One region of the Caballeronia grimmiae genome, then DNA from elsewhere that is predicted to be linked to it. Evidence: predicted binding sites of a transcription regulator. Region 1 holds the regulator's gene; each other region holds the start of a gene.
What was found. The regulator HrcA, encoded in region 1, represses chaperone genes, less so after heat shock. The targets are predictions, from matches to a motif close to TTAGCACTCNNNNNNNNNGAGTGCTAA.
Positions count from the first base shown of each region.

Region 1 (4,325 bases):
CCTGCATGCCGGCCGCCGGCTCGCGATACGTCTTGCGGCGTTCGGCTTCCGCGAGCCGCTTCGTGCGGCCTTCCTCGGTTTCGGCGTAGAGCGTCTGCGCAACCGGCGCGGGACCGCGCACGTCGCAAAGGCCGAGCACTTCGACCTGCCAGACGATCCGCTCGATATCGATCTCGACGATATCGCCCACGCGCACGTCCTTCGACGGCTTCACGTTCGCGCCGCCGATCCTGACGCGACCCTTTTCCACCGCATCGCTCGCGAGGGAGCGCGTCTTGAAGAAGCGCGCCGCCCATAGCCATTTGTCGATGCGCAAACGCGCGCCGGGTTCCGTCGAAATCTTGTAGTTCATGGCGATTCTCTTGCGATGACCGGGTTCAGGCGGCGACCGTCACCGGTTGCGCGCCCTGCACCGGCCATCCTTGCAGATGTTGTGCCGCAATCTCGCCGAGCGCCTTGATCCATGCCGGCGATGCGTTCAGGCAAGGAATGCGGTGGAACTGTTTGCCGCCCGCCTTCAGAAATTCGTCGCGCACCTCGATGCCGATTTCCTCGATCGTCTCGAGGCAATCCGCCGTGAAGCCCGGGCAAAACACGTCGACGCGCCCGACGCCGGCTGCGCCCAGTTCCGCCAGCGTCGGCGCAGTGTAGGGCTGCAACCATTCCGCGCGGCCGAAGCGCGACTGGAACGTCACGCGGCATTCGACCGGCGTAAGCCCGAGCGCGGCAGCGAGCAGCGAACCGGTCAACTGGCACTGGTCGTGATAAGGGTCGCCGAGGTCCATCGTGCGCTTGGGCACGCCGTGGAAACTGAGCACGAGCTTGTCGCCGGCGGAGAAGTCCGGCTGGCCGTGAACGCGCCAGTATTCGCGCACCTGTTCGGCGAGCGCCGAGATATACGCCGGATGATCCGCGTAATGACGAATCGTCCGGATCTCGGGCTGGTTACGCACGCGCTTGAGCGCCGTGAAGGCGTCGTCGAACGCGGTGGCGGTCGTCGACGACGAGTATTGCGGATACATCGGCACGAGAAGAATGCGGTCCGCGCCTTCGAGCTTCATCTGGTTGAGCATTGCGCCGATGCCCGGCGTGCCGTAGCGCATCGCGTAATCGACGATCACGTGATAGTCGTTCGCCGCAAAAAGCCGCCGCAGCTGTTCGACCTGCTTCTCCGTGTACACGCGCAACGGCGAGCCTTCCGGCAGCCAGACCTGTGCGTACTTCTTCGCCGACGCACGGCTGCGAAACGGCAGGATCGCGCCGCGCAGAATGATCTGCCAGATGAACGACGGAATTTCGACGACGCGCGGGTCCGACAGAAACTGCGCCAGATATTTGCGCACCGCTCGCGGCGTGGGCGCGTCCGGCGTGCCGAGATTGATCAGCAGCACAGCGACGCGATGTGAAGCGCTGGGCTGCGAAGGCAACTCGAGGTCGAAACGCATAGGGCAAGGCGGCCGGAAGGCATCGAAAGGTGAAGGTCATTATAGCGGCGCGTTCCGGCGCGCATCATTGGCCGAATGGCCTAGTGGCGGCGCGCCTCTACGACGCGGCATGATGCACGGAAGTGCCGCGCTGCTGCTCGTGATTGCGGGTTGATGCTGACTACTGCTGACTGAGCGACATCGACAGCAGCCGCGCGGTGATGTCGACGATGGGAATCACGCGGTTGTAGGCCATGCGCGTCGGGCCGATCACGCCGAGTGTGCCGACGATCTTGCCGTTCACTTCGTACGGCGCGGTCACGACGCTCATTTCCTCGATCGGCACGAGGTTCGACTCGCCGCCGATGAAAATTTGCACGCCTTGCGCGTGGCTCGACACATCCAGCAATTGCAGGAGGCTCGTCTTTTGATCGAACAAGTCGAAGAGTTTGCGCAGGCGCGCCATGTCGGAAGACAGGTCCGCCACTTCCAGCAGGTTGCGCTCGCCGGAAATCAGCACCGTTTCGCCGGGATCGGCTTCCGCCGTGCTCGCGACGACCGCCGCCTGCATCAGCGTGGTCATGTCGCCGCGCAACTGGTCGATTTCCTCGCGCAGCCGGCGGCGCACTTCGTCGAAGGACAGGCCCGCAAAATGCGCGTTGATGTAATTGGAGGCTTCGGTGAGTTGCGAGGGCGAGTAGTCGCGCTGCGTGGCCATCATGCGGTTCTGCACGTCGCCCTCGGGCGTCACGATGATCAGCAGAATGCGCTTGTCCGACAGCCGCATGAATTCGATCTGCTTGAACATGTGACTGCGGCGCGGCGTGAGCACCACGCCGGCGAACGACGACAGGCTCGAGAGCACGCTCGCCGCCGCGGCGACGATTTTCTGCGGCTCCTGGCCTTGCAGCCGCGTCTTGACCGCGGTGGTCATCGCTTCGTCCTGCGGCGCCTCGACGGTCAGCATGGTGTCGACGAACAGCCGGTAGCCGCGCGGCGTCGGAATGCGGCCTGCCGACGTATGCGGACTCGCGACGAGCCCCAGGTCTTCCAGGTCCGACATGACGTTGCGGATGGTCGCGGGGCTGAGTTCGAGACCGGAATGCCGTGATAACGTGCGCGAACCGACCGGCTGACCTTCGGCGATGTAGCGCTCGATCAGCGTCTTGAGGAGGGTTTGTGCACGTGGGTCTAGCATGGGCAAATTTTAGCGCAACGTGTCGGGGCGCGACGACCGCCGCCGCCGCTTCGATGTCACGAGCGCAAGCACGCGTGACCCGTTCAATGTCTGTTCCATTCTAACGAGAATCGAACCGTGCGCCGACGTCGCGGCATGTCGTCCGTCGCTGCGGGCGGCCCCGGTTCTTTTCGCCTTCCACCTATGGTGTAATGCCGGCATGGAAATTGGCCAATTCAAGACCGTCGCCCTCGTCGGGCGAACCAATACACCCGGTATCGAGGCGCCGCTGAGATCTCTTGCGGAGCACATTGCGAACCAGGGGTTCGAAGTCGTGTTCGAAGAAGGCACCGCGAAGGACGTGGGCGTGACGGAGTACCCGGCGTTGTCCATCGCGGAGATCGGCGCGCGCGCGGACGTCGCGGTCGTGCTCGGCGGCGACGGCACCATGCTGGGCGTCGGCCGGCAGCTTGCGCCGTACAAGACGCCGCTCATCGGCGTGAATCACGGGCGGCTCGGGTTCATCACGGATATTCCGCTCACCGAGATGCGCGAACGGGTGCCGCAGATGCTCGCCGGCCAGTTCGAACGCGAGGAGCGTACGCTGCTCGAAGCGCGCATCGTGCGCAACGACAAGCCGATCTACCACGCGCTCGCCTTCAACGATGTCGTCGTGAATCGCAGCGGCTTTTCCGGCATGGCCGAGCTGCGCGTCTCCGTCGACGGTCACTTCATGTACAACCAGCGCTCGGACGGGTTGATCGTCGCGACGCCGACCGGCTCCACGGCTTATGCGCTGTCGTCTGCCGGGCCGATACTGCATCCGCAACTGCAAGGCTTCGTGCTGGTGCCGATTGCGCCGCATTCGCTGTCGAACCGGCCGATCGTCCTGCCCGACGATTCGAAGGTCACGATCCAGATCATCGGCGGCCGGGACGTCAACGTGAATTTCGACATGCAGTCGTTCACCGCCGTCGAACTGAACGACGCCATCGAAGTGCGGCGCTCGCGCCATACGGTGCCGGTGCTGCATCCGGTCGGCTACAGCACGTACGCCACGCTGCGCAGGAAACTGCACTGGAACGAGCATCCCTCGCAGGACTCGTCCGTCTGACGCAATCTCGCTGAACCCTCATCCCGAAGCGTCCATGCTCCGTCATCTCTCTATTCGAGACTTCGTTATCGTTGCCGCGCTCGACATCGAATTCGATTCGGGCTTCACGGTTTTTTCGGGTGAAACCGGCGCGGGCAAGTCGATCCTGATCGACGCCCTCGCCCTCACGCTCGGTGCGCGCGCCGACGCGAGCGTCGTGCGAACCGGCGAGGCGCGCGCGGACATCACCGCCGAGTTCGGCACGCACGCGCAAGCCGCGCGCTGGCTGGACGAGCACGCGCTCTCGCAGGATGGCGACACGGTGATGCTGCGTCGCGTCATCGACTCCAGCGGACGCTCGCGGGCGTTCATCAACGGGACGCCGGCGACGCTTGCGCAACTGCGCGAAGTCGGAGAGATGCTCGTCGATATTCACGGCCAGCACGCCCATCAGCTATTGATGCGGCCGGATGCCCAGCGAGAGCTCTTCGACACGCACGCCGGCATCACTGAAACCGCGAATGCAGTGAGCCGCGCCTGGCGGACGTATCGCGAGGCGCAGCAGGCCGTCGACGCCGCGCAGAGCCGCGATCGCGAGCTGCAACTGGAGCGCGAGCGTCTCGCGTGGCAG
Region 1 is NZ_CP084271.1:2,439,538-2,443,862, forward strand. It holds gene LDZ21_RS11695 (Hsp15 family ribosome-associated heat shock protein) at 1-352, opposite strand, end outside; gene hemH (ferrochelatase) at 378-1,445, opposite strand; gene hrcA (heat-inducible transcriptional repressor HrcA) at 1,606-2,622, opposite strand; gene LDZ21_RS11710 (NAD kinase) at 2,822-3,715, shown strand; gene recN (DNA repair protein RecN) at 3,750-4,325, shown strand, end outside.

Region 2 (4,325 bases), 170 kb from region 1:
TCGCGACGGGGCTGCATCACATCATCAATTCGCTCGCGTGGTTCGTGTTCGGCTCCTACACGCCTGCCGATGGCGGCGCGGTGGTGCACGGCGACCTGCATCGCTTCTTTGCGGGCGACAAGAGCGCGGGCGGCTTCATGACCGGCTTCTTCCCGATCATGATGTTCGGCCTGCCCGCCGCGTGTCTCGCGATGTTCCACGAAGCGCCGAAGGAGCGCCGCGCGGTCGTCGGCGGCCTGCTGTTCTCGATGGCGCTCACCGCGTTCCTCACGGGCGTGACCGAGCCGATCGAATACAGCTTCATGTTCCTCGCGCCGGTGCTCTACGGCATCCACGCGGTGCTGACCGGTCTGTCGCTGGCAATCTGCTCGGCGCTCGGCATTCACCTCGGCTTCACGTTCTCGGCGGGCGCGATCGACTACGTGCTGAACTACGGTTTGTCGCAGCGCGGCTGGATGGCGATTCCGCTCGGCCTCGTGTACGGCATCGTGTATTACGGGCTGTTCCGCTTCTTCATCCGCAAGTTCAACATGGCGACGCCGGGCCGCGAACCCGCCACGACCGACGCCCAAACCGATGCCACCCCGGTCGGCGGCTTCGTTCCGGGTGAGACCGTGCCGGCTGCGGCCAGCACGCGTGCAGGCAAGTACATCGCGGCACTGGGCGGCGCGTCGAACCTGACGCTCGTCGACGCCTGCACGACGCGGCTGCGTCTGTCGGTGGTGGATGCGGAAGCCGTGTCCGAGCCGCAGTTGAAGTCCATCGGCGCGCGCGGCGTGCTGAAGCGCGGCAAGACCAACGTGCAGGTCATCATCGGACCGGAAGCGGACCTGATCGCGGACGAAATTCGTGGCGAACTCGAGCATTCCTCGACGCGCGGTGCGACGCCGGCCTCGTCGGCCCCGGCGCAGCCTGTCGCCGCTGCAAGCGTGGCTGACCACACCGCCGGTCCGCTCGATCCGGACCCGCTGCGCTGGATCGCGGTGTTCGGCGGTGCGACGAACGTCGTTTCGCTCGATGCCGTCGCGCAGACGCGCCTGCGTGTCGTCGTGCGCGATCCGTCGTCGGTGGATCGTCAGCGTCTGTCGCAACTGGATGTCGCGTGGGTGTCGGCGGATACGTTCCACATCGTCGTGGGCGCGGCGGCGCAGCGATATGCCGCACAGCTGAGCACGCGTCTGTCGGATAACGGCGGCGGCGCTGCACCGATGCCGGCCTGATTCGGCAAGCTGTTGTTTCGAGAAACGGCGCTCCTTCGGGAGCGCCGTTTTTTTTTTGACCAGCGGCACTGCAAAGCGGGCGTGGAAAAAAAAGCCCGCTGTCTTTCGACAGCGGGCTTCGATCTTCCGCTACAGCCTCTACGCGGCGTTACGCGTAATCGTGCAGCGCCGAGCGCATCTTCTTCATCGCGCTGGCTTCGATCTGGCGAATGCGCTCCGCCGACACGCCGAATTCGTCGGCCAGTTCGTGCAGCGTCTTGCCGCCCGATCCGTCGTCCTGCACGTCCAGCCAGCGCGCCTTGATGATGCGGCGGCTACGGTCGTCCAGCGACTCCAGCGCGGTCGACAGACCATCGCTTTGCAGCTTGTCGAACTGGCGCGCGGCGATGACGTTCGTCGGTTCGTTATGCGAGTCCGCCAGATAGGCGATCGGCGCGAACGCTTCCTCGCCGTCATCGACCTGGCCTTCGAGCGCGATATCGCCGCCCGACAGACGCGTTTCCATCTCCGCGACTTCCTCGCGCTTCACGTTCAGCTCGCTCGCGAGACCTTCGATCTCGCCCGGCGTGAACGCCGCGTGCCCGGTCTTGTGACTGCGCAGGTTGAAGAACAGCTTGCGCTGCGCCTTGGTCGTCGCGACTTTCACCATGCGCCAGTTGCGCAGGATGTATTCGTGAATCTCGGCCTTGATCCAGTGCATCGCGTACGACACGAGGCGCACGTTTTGCTCTGGGTCGAAGCGCTTAACGGCCTTCATCAGACCGATATTGCCTTCCTGAATCAAATCAGCATGCGGCAAGCCGTAGCCCAGATAGTTCCGGGCGATGGACACCACGAGACGCAGGTGCGAAAGCACGAGCTGCCGCGCCGCGTCGAGATTGCCGTGCTCGCGAAATTCGGTTGCGTACTGACGTTCCTCCGCTTGCGAAAGCATCGGAATGCGGTTCACTGCTTGTATGTATGAATCGATGTTGCCGATCTGGCCGGTCAGCATCGACGACTGTGCGTACGTCAGCGCGCCTGCCGAAGATGCCTTGGCAGGCGCCGAGCCCACTACATTCGGAAGGGTCATCGCATTGGTCACGCTCATAAGCTCCTTTTCAAATGACTTGCCCACAGCCAGAACGGCGGCGGCAAGTCAGCCACGATATTAGCACTCCGTTCCAACGAGTGCTAAGTGTTAGAGGGGGGAACAACGTGAGAGTTCCCACAAAGCTATCAACTTTGTGAGTTCGATAGTGGCGCAGGGCCGGCGGAAAAGTCGAAATTACCGATTCGATCTCTAGCGGCTACTTAATTACCGCATTTATTCGCCTGTGAAAGGCTTTGTTCAAATAAATGAATCGCCAATGTGGCTTTGTGCAAATTTTTATCAATCCACATACAATCTGCCGATCCCGTCATGCGGACATGAAACTCAACCCTTATATGGGGCGCTCATGCAGAAAAGCAAAGATCTCTGGCGCAGTGTGTTTTGTCGCGGCGCGCTCGCGCTTTCGCTCGGTCTCGTTTCGGCGGCGGCGCATGCCGACCGGTTCGGCCTGCAGATCACGGGCGGGGTGTCCGACCGCGATATCCGGAAGGCGGACCTCGGCGTGGTCTGGGATCCGGGCCTGACCTGGTGGGAGATCGGCGGCTTTCACTTCACGCTGCTCGGCGAGGGCCACGTCGGATACTGGCATTCGACCCTGGACTACGCGGTCAATCCGAACATCTGGGAAATCGGCGTGACGCCCGTTCTGCGATTCGTGAAAAGCTCCGGCTATATCCGTCCGTTCATCGAGGCGGGTGTCGGCGTGAGGCTGCTTTCGCACACGCGCATCACGCCATATTTCACGGTATCGTCGGCGTTCCAGTTCGCCGATATGGTCGGCGTCGGCGCGATCTTCGGTGCGAAGCAGAACTATCAGGCCGGTTTCCGCTTCCAGCATGTGTCGAACGCCGGTATCAAAGAGCCGAATCCTGGTATAAATTTCAGCCAGATTTATCTGCAATACAACTTTTGACGAGGCGCCGGCGCATCGGTTCCTTGGCGAGGGGAATCGACAGATGCCCGCAAAAACCTTCGAGGTCATCCGCGGCCTGGAGCGCGACCGCTTTCGCGCGATGGTCGAAGGCGACGGCGCGACGCTGGAGGCGCTGCTCGCCGAGAACGCCAGCTACGTGCACACGAACGGCAAGCGCGAGACCAAGCGTCAGTTCATCGACGCAATCACCGCGGGCCGCCGCCGCTACCGCCAGATCGAAATTCAGTCGCAGGACGTGGTCGCAGCCGGCCGCGACAGTTGCCTCGTGTCGGGCCGGGCGCTGATCGAGATGGAATCGAAGAACGGCGCGCTGCTCTTTCCCGTCGCCTATACCGCGATTCACGTTCAGACCGACGGTCAATGGCTGATGCTCGCGCTTCAGGCGACGCGCGTGGCCCTCGAATAGCCGCGCGCGCCGCGCCGGTCATGCCTCCACCGGCTCGTCCCGCCGCGCATCCTTCACGATCCGCCGCGACCGGTTCACCGCGCTGATGACGGCATCGACGACGGCGAGCGCCGGATTCGCATGCACCGCGACGCCGAAGCGCGTCGGCTCATCCGCGACGCGGCAGCCGACGAACACGGCCGTATCGCCGCTCGTTGTCTTCGTCGATTCGAACCAGTTCACACTTGCCTCGACGCCCAGTGACGACGCAACCGCCTGCGCGTAATGCTCCTCGCTCGCCGCGCCGGACACGGGCGGCATCGCGATGCGCTCGCCGCAAACCGACGCCGTCGCCGCATCCACGCGCGATACCGCGCCGCCCGCATCGAAGTATTCGCGCTTGAAAAGGGCGCAGATCGCGTCGCCGCTGATTTCCTCGCCCGATTCGTCCGCGACGGCCTGCACGGCATGGCTGAACTCGATCTGCACGCGGCGCGGCGGCGTAAAGCCCAGGCCGCGTTCGAGCAAGTAGGTCGCGCCGCCTTTGCCGGACTGGCTATTGACCCGAATCACCGCGTCGTAGCTGCGGCCGAGATCGGCCGGGTCGATCGGCAGATACGGCACTTCCCACACGCTGCCCGGCACGCGCTGCGCGAAGCCCTTGCGGATTGCGTCCTGATGCGAGCCCGAGAA
Region 2 is NZ_CP084271.1:2,614,158-2,618,482, reverse strand. It holds gene nagE (N-acetylglucosamine-specific PTS transporter subunit IIBC) at 1-1,220, shown strand, start outside; gene rpoH (RNA polymerase sigma factor RpoH) at 1,369-2,304, opposite strand; gene LDZ21_RS12510 (acyloxyacyl hydrolase) at 2,660-3,226, shown strand; gene LDZ21_RS12505 (nuclear transport factor 2 family protein) at 3,270-3,653, shown strand; gene leuA (2-isopropylmalate synthase) at 3,672-4,325, opposite strand, start outside.
Region 2: rpoH (RNA polymerase sigma factor RpoH) is a predicted target of HrcA. The motif match lies at 2,371-2,397, and genes of this name have one in related genera.

Region 3 (4,325 bases), 1.1 Mb from region 1:
GCATCGCTGGCGCAGACGCGCATCGAGCATGCGCCGTGCGGCTGGACATTCATAGACGAGCCGAGGGCCATCGAGCCCGACCGATCGGCCGAATTCGTTTCTTCGCCAGCCTCTCGCAGCACCGCATCACAGCATCGCGGCTTCTTCGCCGTGCAATCGTCAGCCAATCGGCATCGACGATTCGCGCGGCCACGATCGCCCGATGCCGTCGCCTCTTCCCGGGCGATGCGATCCGGTTTGATGTGCAAACGAGCGAAGTAGCAACTGTGCGAAGTCAACAAGCGAAACAAAAGGAGAAACCATGAAAGTTGTCGATCTGTTGAAGGCTCTGGGCGTCGTGGTCTGTGTGGCGGTGGCGTCGAGCGCCTATGCCCAGTCGAGCGATGCGGCGGCCACCACGAGCACCGAAGCCAGCGCACCGACCAAGGCGCAAAAATCCGCGACCAAGAAGACCGACCGCTCGCTCGGCTATGCCGTGCGCCGCGCGTTGTCGAAAGCGCAAGGCTTCGACGTGTCGAATGTGTACGTCCGTGCGCGCGGCGGTGCGGTCACGCTGACGGGCACGGTGCCGGAAGGCGCGCAGATCGCGCAGGCGGAAGAAGTCGCGAAGGGCGTGTCGGGCGTGACGTCGGTGTCGAACAAGCTCTCGCTGAGCGCGCAGAACGGCGGGAAATAAGCGGCGTATTCCGGCGGGCAGCCGCCGGGAAATGTCGAGCGGGCTCCGGTTTTTCGCCGGGGCCCGTTTTCGTTTGCGCTTGCGGTTTCGTTATCGTTCGATGGATGCCGCCGCTCAGTGCGCGACCGCGGATGCCGCCTCGGCCGCCGATGCCGCGACCGGAGTGGCCGTCGCCGCTGCCTGCGCCTGGCGCTTGGTCTCGGCGGCGGCATCCGATGCCTGAATCGCCGTGGCCGCCGCCGCGGGCGCCTGCACGACGATCGGCGTCGGCGTGAGCTCGGGCGAAGTCAGCACCAGCGACGGCGCGAGCGGCTTGCTCTCGACTTCGTCGGCTGCGACGGGCGAACTGCGCGGCACCGTCTTGAGATAGTGGCCCATCAGGTTGAAGAAACGGTCGTAGAACTTGCCCGCCGGCACCGTTTCGCTCGAAATCTTGACCATTGCGTCGCTATTGGAGCGGATCGGCAGCGAAAGCGAGCCGAGCACGCTCAGGCCGACACTCGCCGATGTGTCGCTTTTCTTGAGCGCGTAGCCGTCCTGCACGGCGTTCACGTAGGCAATGCTCTGGTTCGCGGTGTTCTCGCCGGGCGTGCAGACCACGTGAAAGGACACCACGGCGTGCGTGTCGGCGTTCGGCTGGAAATTCTTGGTCGCGTCGACGGTATCGGGCTGCGCCATCGTCGTGAGGAAGCCTTGCGACAGCAGCGCGCGGCGGGCGGCTTCGCAGGTTTCCTTCACGGTGGCGTCAAAGTTATGCGCATAGGGACTCACGCCGGAACTGAACAACTCCTGCTGATAGCTCGGGGTGGTGGCGGCGCGACCGCCGCAGGCGGCGAGGGCGAGAAGAGCGACGGAGACAACGGCGAGGCGTAACGACGAGATAGGCATGGGCGGCGGCAAAAACGAAATGTGTGACAACGCAGACACAAATTGTAGTGCCGTCGGACTGTCCGATGAAAAAGCGGAATCCGAAATCGTTGTGAAATCCGTGGCTTACAGTGAGGTGACTGGCGCGATCCCGTCCTGGACGGGCGTTTGGGCGACGTTGCAGAAAGCGAAAAAGCCCGGCGCGGGTACCGGGCTTCGCTGGCGGCAACGGCCTGTCGATATTACGGGCGATCGTAGATGCCCGCGTTGATGCCAGCCGCACGGCCCGATGCCGACGCGCCTTCCGCCGCACCGCCAAAGGACGATTCCGCGACGCCTTGCTGCGCGTTCACGCGGGCCTGCGCAGCCTGAATGTTGGCGGGGTAGGTCGTGTGGTCGCTTGCCGGGTTGTAGCCTGCGCGCTCGAGCTGGACCAGCTGCGCCCGGACTTCGGCGCGGGTGATGGGGCTGTTGCTCTGCGCTTGAGCCAGCGCCGGGACAGCCAAAGCAGAAGCGATGACTGGAACGATCGACTTGAACATGCTGACTCTCCGTATTCCGATTCGCGGGAACGTTGCAGTCGGGAGGGTGTCTCTCCACTGCTTCGTCGTTGAGAGGCAGTGTAGGCCGGTTGCGTCTCAGTACAAACCCTGATGCGACGAAATCAGTTTTGTCGGATTGACATTAATCGTGTCAATCGGAAGCCGTAGTTCGATTGAAATCGCCTTTGCGCGCACCTCCGCCGCGCCCCTTCGGGATTTCCCGCGTCCCGCCTCCTTGAAATTGTCAAATGCGGTCCATATAATTAGCACTCACTGCACGAGAGTGCTAACAAGATTTCCGTCCGAAGGGTTCTTCCCCAAAGACGGGTTTTCCCGCGTTTTCAGTCTCAATCTAGAGAGGAGTGTGTATGAACCTTCGTCCTTTGCACGATCGCGTCATCGTCAAGCGTCTGGACCAGGAAACCAAGACCGCATCGGGCATCGTGATCCCGGAAGCAGCGGCAGAGAAGCCGGACCAAGGCGAGATCCTGGCCGTCGGCCCGGGCAAGCGCGATGACCAGGGCACGCAGAACGCCCTCGACGTGAAGGTGGGCGACCGCGTGCTCTTCGGCAAATACGCCGGCCAGACCGTCAAGGTCGACGGGCAGGAACTGCTCGTCATGCGCGAAGAAGACATCATGGCCGTTCTGGTCAGCAAGTAAGCATCCTTCCTGTTAGCCGGGCTTCGCGCCGACAGGGCGGCGGGGCCGGCACACTGAATCGAATCAAGGAGTCTGGATATGGCAGCTAAAGAAGTTATTTTTGGCGATTCCGCACGCGCCAAGATGGTCGAAGGCGTGAACATCCTGGCCAACGCGGTCAAGGTCACGCTGGGCCCGAAGGGCCGCAATGTCGTGCTCGAGCGTTCGTTCGGCGGCCCCACGGTCACCAAGGACGGTGTCTCGGTCGCGAAGGAAATCGAGCTGAAGGACAAGCTCCAGAACATGGGCGCGCAAATGGTCAAGGAAGTCGCTTCCAAGACCAGCGACAACGCCGGCGACGGCACCACGACCGCTACGGTCCTGGCGCAATCCATCGTTCGCGAAGGCATGAAGTACGTCGCATCGGGCATGAACCCGATGGACCTGAAGCGCGGTATCGACAAGGCGGTTGCTGCTGCAATCGAAGAACTGCGCAAGATCAGCAAGCCCTGCACGACGAACAAGGAAATCGCGCAAGTCGGCTCGATCTCGGCAAACAGCGACACGTCGATCGGCGAGCGTATCGCTGAAGCGATGGACAAGGTCGGCAAGGAAGGCGTGATCACCGTCGAAGACGGCAAGTCGCTGCAAGACGAGCTGGACGTCGTCGAAGGCATGCAGTTCGACCGCGGCTACCTGTCGCCGTACTTCATCAACAACCCGGACAAGCAAGTCGCCGTTCTGGAAAACCCGTTCGTGCTGCTGCACGACAAGAAGGTTTCCAACATCCGCGATCTGCTGCCGGTGCTGGAACAAGTCGCGAAGGCTGGCCGTCCGCTGCTGATCATCGCTGAAGACGTCGAAGGCGAAGCGCTCGCAACGCTGGTCGTCAACAACATCCGCGGCATCCTGAAGACCGTCGCCGTCAAGGCTCCGGGCTTCGGCGACCGTCGCAAGGCCATGCTGGAAGACATCGCGATCCTGACCGGCGGTCAGGTCATCGCTGAAGAAACCGGCCTGACGCTGGAAAAGGCGACGCTGCAAGAGCTGGGTCAAGCGAAGCGCATCGAAGTGGGTAAGGAAAACACCACGATCATCGACGGCGCTGGCGAAGCAGCGAACATCGAAGCTCGCGTGAAGCAAGTGCGCAAGCAGATCGAAGAAGCGACCTCGGACTACGACCGTGAAAAGCTGCAAGAGCGCGTGGCCAAGCTGGCCGGCGGCGTTGCGGTGATCAAGGTCGGTGCTGCGACCGAAGTCGAAATGAAGGAAAAGAAGGCACGTGTCGAAGACGCACTGCACGCAACGCGCGCAGCTGTGGAAGAAGGCATCGTGGCGGGCGGCGGTGTTGCGCTGATCCGTGCTCGCCGTGCAATCGACGGCCTGAAGGGTGCGAACCCCGACCAGGACGCAGGTATCAAGATCGTCCTGCGTGCGATGGAAGAGCCGCTGCGCCAGATCGTCACGAACGGCGGCGAAGAAGCATCCGTCGTGGTGGCGGCTGTTGCTCAGGGTTCGGGCAACTACGGCTACAACGCGGCAACCGGCGAGTACGGTGACCTGGTGGAAGCCGGTGTCGTCGACCCGACCAAGGTGACG
Region 3 is NZ_CP084271.1:631,150-635,474, forward strand. It holds gene LDZ21_RS03080 (BON domain-containing protein) at 302-676, shown strand; gene LDZ21_RS03085 (DUF2242 domain-containing protein) at 791-1,564, opposite strand; gene LDZ21_RS03090 (DUF4148 domain-containing protein) at 1,786-2,085, opposite strand; gene LDZ21_RS03095 (co-chaperone GroES) at 2,454-2,747, shown strand; gene groL (chaperonin GroEL) at 2,826-4,325, shown strand, end outside.
Region 3: LDZ21_RS03095 (co-chaperone GroES) is a predicted target of HrcA. The motif match lies at 2,349-2,375, and genes of this name have one in related genera.